DNA from 2 places in the Paraburkholderia sp. GAS82 genome. Region 2 is predicted to be linked to the other one. Evidence: predicted binding sites of a transcription regulator. Region 2 holds the regulator's gene; the other holds the start of a gene.
What was found. Region 2 encodes FliA, which starts transcription of late flagellar genes. Its sites were predicted from a motif close to CTAAAGTTTNNNNNNNNNNNGCCGNTA; they were not measured.
Positions count from the first base shown of each region.

Region 1: the regulator FliA is predicted to act here: its motif matches at 1,235-1,261, upstream of P3T17_RS10420 (flagellin).

Region 1 covers NZ_JBNDLX010000003.1:4,316-7,724, reverse strand. The annotation lists gene P3T17_RS10420 (flagellin) at 1-1,144, opposite strand, end outside; gene P3T17_RS10415 (aldo/keto reductase) at 1,424-2,377, shown strand; gene rpsU (30S ribosomal protein S21) at 2,615-2,827, shown strand; gene P3T17_RS10405 (hypothetical protein) at 2,953-3,378, opposite strand.
Region 2 covers NZ_JBNDLX010000016.1:131,134-134,542, forward strand. The annotation lists gene flgA (flagellar basal body P-ring formation chaperone FlgA) at 1-3, shown strand, start outside; gene flgM (flagellar biosynthesis anti-sigma factor FlgM) at 169-525, shown strand; gene P3T17_RS35695 (flagella synthesis protein FlgN) at 600-1,043, shown strand; gene P3T17_RS35700 (RNA polymerase sigma factor FliA) at 1,295-2,029, opposite strand; gene P3T17_RS35705 (MinD/ParA family ATP-binding protein) at 2,058-2,927, opposite strand; gene flhF (flagellar biosynthesis protein FlhF) at 2,920-3,409, opposite strand, start outside.

The DNA of each region.
Region 1 (3,409 bases), on a different contig from region 2:
CGTTGACGCTGTACAGCAGCGTACCGGACGTTTGACCGCCGCCGACACCCGTACCCGAAGCCGTGCTGCCGAACGTGCTGGTCGGCGTGGTGGCGAACGAGATGCCCGTGCCGCTGGTGGTGAACAGGCCGGCCGTCGCACCCGTCGTCAACTGGTTGCCGTTCTGGTCGACGAACTCGATGCCGCCGTTGCCGTTTGCTTCGACCGTAACCGAGGTGATTGCGTTAGCCGTGCCAGCTGCAGCGTCAAGGCCCGTGTCCGGATCGACGTCAATGCCCGAAATCGTGCCGAACACCGTGCCAGCCGCCGTCGTCGACGACGAAGCAGCCGCAGCAGTCTGAATGCCGGTCATTTCGCCGGTCAGGCTCAGGCCGTTGGTTGCGGCGGCGCTGGTTGCCAGCGAAAGCGACTGAATACCGCTGCTCGACGTCGTGGTCACGAACAGGTTCGAAACAGCCGTGCTCGACAAAGCCTGGTTGTTCTGGTCCGTGAACGTGAAGCCGCCCGTGCCGTTCGACACCACGTTGATTTGCGTGATCGCGCCAGCAGCACCGCTGGTGTTTTCTGCGCCGGTCGAGGTCAGGTCGAGACCCGTGATCGTGCCGAGCGTGTTGCCGGCTTGCACGAAACCACCACCCAGCGAAGCAGCCGACACGCCTTGGCTCAGGTCGAGGGCAACAGTCTGGCCGACGTTGGAGCCGACTTGAACGTTGATCAGGCCAGCCGAACCGTTCAGCAGGTTGATACCGTTGTACGTCGTTTGCGAAGCCAGGCGGTTCACTTCAGCAACTTGCTGCGCCACTTCCTGTTGCAGGGCTGCCTGGTTGGTCGACGACAGCGAGCCACCTGCTGCCTCGTTGGCGAGCGAGCGGATCGTTTGCAGGCTTTGCGTGATCTGGCTCAAACCGGTCGAAGCCGTTTCCACCATCGACACGCCGTCGTTTGCATTCGACACGCCCTGGTTCAGGCCGTTGATTGCCGTTTGCAGCGTTGTGGAAATTGCCAGGCCAGCAGCGTCATCTGCCGCGCTGTTGATACGCTTACCCGACGAGAGGCGAGTGATAGCTTGCTGGAGCGCATCGCCCGAGCTGTTCAGGTTTTCCTGAGCCACCAGCGAGCTGATATTACTGTTAATGCTGAGCATGAAAATCTCCCAAGAGGCTGTTGCCCTAAAGTTACTGCCACGTTGACATGGGCGGTGCACTCGTTCATTGCTGGCCGCCTCTGAGCAGGATGTCGGCGTGAGAAAAAAAAACTTGAGGGACTTTGTTCAACTCGGACCTAATTGTCTTACCAGGAATTACGGTGCCGGACGGTCGAAAGCCGGTTTAAGCGGCCTGTTGGCAGGCTGTTGGCGCCGACGACGGAGGTTGAAAAGTCGGCGTATTCTTTTTCTTTCCAAATCGCATTCCCTGGAGAAATCATGCAAAGACGCAGGATTGGCAATTCGGAATTGCAGGTGGCGCCGGTCATGTTCGGCGGCAATGTATTTGGCTGGACCGCCGATGAGACGACCTCGTTCGCGATCCTCGATGCCTTCGTCGACGCCGGTCTGGACTTTATCGACACCGCCGACGTTTATTCCGCTTGGGTGCCCGGTAATCGGGGCGGGGAGTCCGAGACGATTCTCGGCAAGTGGTTTCGCCGCAGCGGCAAGCGCGACCAGATCGTGCTGGCTACCAAGGTGGGCAACCACCCGGAGCGCAAGGGTTTGAGCGCCGGCAACATCCAGGCGGCCGTTGAAGATTCGCTGCGCCGTCTGCAAACCGATTACATCGACGTGTATTTTTCGCATAAGGACGCGGCCGATACCCCGCTCGCCGAGACGCTGGGCGCCTATCAGCGCCTGATCGAGGCCGGCAAGGTGCGGGTGATCGGGGCGTCGAACTACAGCGGCGCGCGTATTCGCGAGGCGCTGGCGGTGTCGCGGCAGCACGGTCTGCCGGAATACCAGATTATTCAGCCCGAATATAATCTGTACGACCGCGAGGCTTATGAAACCGATCTCGAACCAGTCATTCTGGAAGAGCACCTCAGTGCGGTCGTGTATTACAGCCTTGCAAGTGGCTTTCTGTCGGGCAAGTACCGTTCGACCGCGGATCTGGCGAAAAGCGCGCGTGGCGGCGGCATCAAAAAGTATCTGAACGAACGCGGCACGCGCATCCTCGATGCGCTCGATACCGTGGCCGACCAGCACGGCACCACGCCCGCCACGGTGGCGCTGGCATGGCTGATCGCCCGTCCCAGCGTGACGGCGCCGATCGCCAGCGCGACTTCCGTGCAACAACTCGAGAGCCTTGCGGCGTCAGTCCACCTGATGCTGACCGGCTCGGACATGCGTCTGCTGGATGACGCAAGTGCCTGGCGGAATGGCTAAAATGGTGGTAGGCACGGTATTTTCCTGATATCATCGGGAGTGAATTGAGATCTTTGCCTGTTTCGTGGTGAACTCCCCACCTCTCTTTTCCGGCCTCCGTGGCCGCTTTGCCTTTCGTTTCGTTCATGGTTTCGTTTGCCTGTTATTGGCCATGTTGCGAAATGACCGGAGGCCGGCGCGTACGTGGCACACACCACTGCGCAATTACCCGTATCCAGCGATTTAGTTAGGAATTACATGACGACGATTCTTCTGAAGGAAAACGAGCCGTTCGAAGTGGCGATCCGCCGCTTTCGTCGCGCAATCGAAAAGAATGGCCTGATCGCAGAACTGCGTGAACGCCAATCGTACGAAAAGCCGACGACGGCTCGCAAGCGCAAGAAGGCCGCTGCTGTGAAGCGCCTGCACAAGCGCCTGCGTAGCCAGCAACTGCCGAAAAAGCTGCACTAAGCACGCTTTTCAAGCACAGCCGAACGGCGGTGTGAGCTTCGCAAGAAGCCACACCGCCGTTTTGTATTTGGGGGAGCAATTCCAGCGAGGCTTCCGAGGATGTTTCTGGGAAGCCTTATGGCGGCTCAGGCGGCGGTTTTCAGCTGCGCCGTGGACAAGCCGAACTGACGGGCAATCGAAACCAGCCGTTCCTGCCATTCCCACGTGCCGAATACGTCGTGCACGTTTTGTAGGCAACTTAGCAGGTCGATGGTGGCGGGGTCGAAGATATTGATATGGGCTCGCAGCAGCGCTTTCTTGAGTGCGGCCACTCCGACATCCATATAGGCAGGCACTTCGATCGGGGTTTTGCCGATATAGCGCACCGGAATGCCTTCCATTGCCGTCATATAGTCGCGCGGCTTGATAAAGCTGCCGACCGGGCAGCCACCGCAGTAACCCCGATAGGCTCCGCCGCCACGCGGCAGAAGTGCGGCGCGCCCCTGACCGTCAAGATGGCTGACGGCTTTGTCGAAAATCTCCTGATACGTCAGGAAGTTTGGATTTTTCATGGTTGTTCTCCCCCTGCGTCTACGCGCAGCG
Region 2 (3,409 bases):
TAGATACCCGGGATCTGAACCTGAAAATGGCGCCCGTGACAGTGGCGTTCAAAGGGTTTTGGGGGAAGAAGGCGGCCGGTGGGGCCGTTACAAACGGATACATCGATTGAGCTAAAGTTTGGTTTCTTGAATGCCGTTAAAGGAATCAAATAGTTCAGGAAGCCAATCGTGAAAATCGATTCCACCACCAATAGCATGCCGGACAGTCTGACGGGCAGCGCGGCAACGCGTACCCAGCAGGACAGCTCGGCCCCGGCGGCTTCGACCGCCCAAAGCGCGGCAGCCGCCGCGCAAGCCGCCACCGGCTCGGGTGGCGACGCGAATGTGAGCCTGTCGGGCCTGTCGTCCAGCCTGCGCAGCCTGGCGGCATCGGGTTCGGCAGACATCGACACCGCTCACGTCGAATCGATCAAGCAGGCCATCAAGAACGGCACGCTGACGATCGATCCGGGCAAGATTGCTGACGGCGTGCTCGACACGACGCGCAGTTTGTTGCAAACGAGAGCCCCGGCGACCGGCAATTGAGGTTGGACGCCGCGAGGCGTCACCTTGAAACCCGGCCCGCACGCTTTGTGCGGGCGCCGTGAGAGCGACTTGTGATGAAAGACGCGCTGCTTGCCACTGTGATCGATGAGTACTCGACCATCGAAGAATTCGCTTCTGTTCTGGCTATCGAGCAGAAAGCGCTAACCCAGGTGGAACCGGCCGAGATGTTGCGGCCGGTTGTCGAAAAGAAAACCGAACTGGTCGGCAAGCTGGCCTCGCTCGAGAAGATCCGCGACGCGCAGCTCGCCGAAATGGGTCTGCCGGCCGGCTGGAACGGCATCGAGCTAGCCGCCGGACGCGACCCGAAGCTCGCCGAACAGTGGTCGTTGCTGCAGCAATCGGTAGAGCGCGCACGCCGCTCCAACAAGACCAACGGTGTGCTGATCCGCACCCGCATGGAATACAACCAGCGCGCCCTCGAGGTGCTGCAGGTGCGTCCGAAAAAGCCCTCGCTGTATGGGCCGGATGGACGAGTGCCAGGGTTCGGCGGCCTGTAATTCCGGACGCTCCCCCGCTCATCGAACTCCAATCCAGTCTGTCCTGAATGCTCGCTGAGTCGGTCTGACCGTTTTCAGACCGACTCAGCGCAGCCTGCCGTTTGGCGCCTGTCCGCCGCCTGCGCTTGCCGCACTTTTCCTGCTTTCCTCTCAGCACAAAAAAAGCGCCGTCCCTTTACATCGGGACGGCGCTCATTGCGCTTGAATCATGAGCGGCGGGTAACGGCGGTGAACCGCCGGCCGCCGTGGTGTTACTCCGCTTCAGCCTTGGCCCAGGCCATCTCGCGCAGGCGCGTGCGCAGCCGTGCAACCGCCTGGCTATGCAGCTGGCAAACCCGCGATTCGCTAACTTCCATCACCGCACCGATCTCGCGCAGATTCATGCCGCGTTCGTAGTAGAGCGACATCAACAGCTTTTCGCGTTCCGGCAGACGCTCGATCGCTTCGACCAGCGCCGAGCGCAGGCTTTCGTCGAGCAGTGCCGAGAGCGGGTCCGAGTGGTCGACGCAGTAGCGGTCGAGGAACGGCTCATCGTCGGCGGAGCGATCGAAGTCTTCGTAGTAGATCAGCTGGCTGCCATGCAGGTCCTGCAGCATCGCCTGATACTCGTCGAGCGGCATCTTGAGGTGACCGGCAATCTCCGTCTCGCTCGCCGAACGGCCGAGTGTCTGTTCGACCTGATGCACGGCCGTCTCCACCTCGCGCGAGGTGCGGCGCAGGCTGCGCGGCAGCCAGTCGTTGCTGCGCAACTCGTCGAGCATCGCGCCGCGGATCCGCTGGCTCGCATACGTTTCGAACTGCGCGCCCTGGTCTTCCTTGTAGCGACTCGCAGCATCGAGCAGGCCGATCATGCCGGCCTGAATCAGATCGTCGAGATCGACACTCGCCGGCATCTTCGCCACCAGCTGCAAGCCGAGCCGCCGCACCAGCGGTGCGTATTTGGTCAGAACCTCGGCTTGGGAAATCTTTCCCTGAGCGTTGTACATCGTGCTCCCCTTGTCCGCGCCCCGCCCTTCAGGCGTGCTGCACAGACGGTTGGTCGGCGTGTTGCGCCGCTGTTACTGCCGCCGGCGCCACCCATTGGTGACGTGACGACATCGCTGGCCGCATTGGCCAGTACTGCAATTCGGCGGCGAGGTGCCGATAATCCCGCGCAGCAGGGGTCGACGGAAACGCGTCGACCACGCAGCGCGACAGTTCGAGCGCCCGGGCCATGCGCGGGTCGGCGGCGATACAGCCCGCGCCTTCCAGCGACACAGTCAGATAACGCCCCGCCACCCCCGCGAGGTTTTCAAAAGCGGTGTGCGCGTCGGTGACGCTATGCACATGGTTCACCAGCACCCTGAACTGCCCGATGCCGTGCGCGTAATGCAGCCGCTTCATGCAGGCATACGCATCGGTAATCGCCTGCGCAGCGACGCGCGTGACGATCAACAGGTCGTGCGCCTGCATCGCCAGCGCAGAGAGCTGACCGAGCCGGTCGAGTTGCGCATCGATCAGCACGATGTCCGCGGGACCGTCCAGCACCACACTCAATTGCGCCGCCGTGTAGCCTTCGCGATTGCTGCGCGAGGCGCTCAGCACTGAAAAGCCCAGTGCATGACGCGCCACGGCGGCATCGAGCGATATCTCGCCGCGTACCACGGCGGCGAAGTTGGCCGCCCCCTGTACGCCGCCGAGCATGGCGCCCACCGAGTAATCGCCAAGGCACTCGTCGATCACGAGTACATCCTTGCCCTGCTCCACGAGTGCCGCCGCCAGATTGACGACGGTCGTGGTACATCCGACGCTGGTCGAACCGCCCGTTACCGCCAGCACTCTTGAACCGCTGCGGGCCAGCAGGCGCCGCAGTCCTTCTGCCTGATCCGAGACGACCTTATCCAAAGCGGACCTCGTGCAGTTCGGCCGTCGAGCGTGCTGAGAGCGCCGAAAGCAAGGCCGGAATATCGTCGTCCTGTGGCACGAACGGCGAACTGTCGCGCGGAATGCAGAAAGCGCTTTTGATCAGGAATTTCTTGGTTGCGACGTACAGGTTCTCGGGCACCTTCTGCCCGGTCGAGACGTAATGCACCGGCAACTTGTAGCGGATCACCGTGTCGAGTACGCCGCCCAGGTTGGTCGCCTCGTCGAGCTTGGTGAGGATGCAGCCGGCGAGCGGTTGTTGATCCGGCCCGCGCTGGTAGGCCTGCACGACTTCGTTAAGCGTGTCGCCATGGCACGTTGCGTTCAGCAGCAGCAGGCGCTGCACCGGTTGTCCGGCGCGGCACAGCATGGCGATCTGGTCGGAGACTAGGCGGTCGCGCTGGCTCATGCCGATCGTGTCGATCAGCACGATGTGCTTGTTGCGCAGCTCGGCGAGCGCCAGT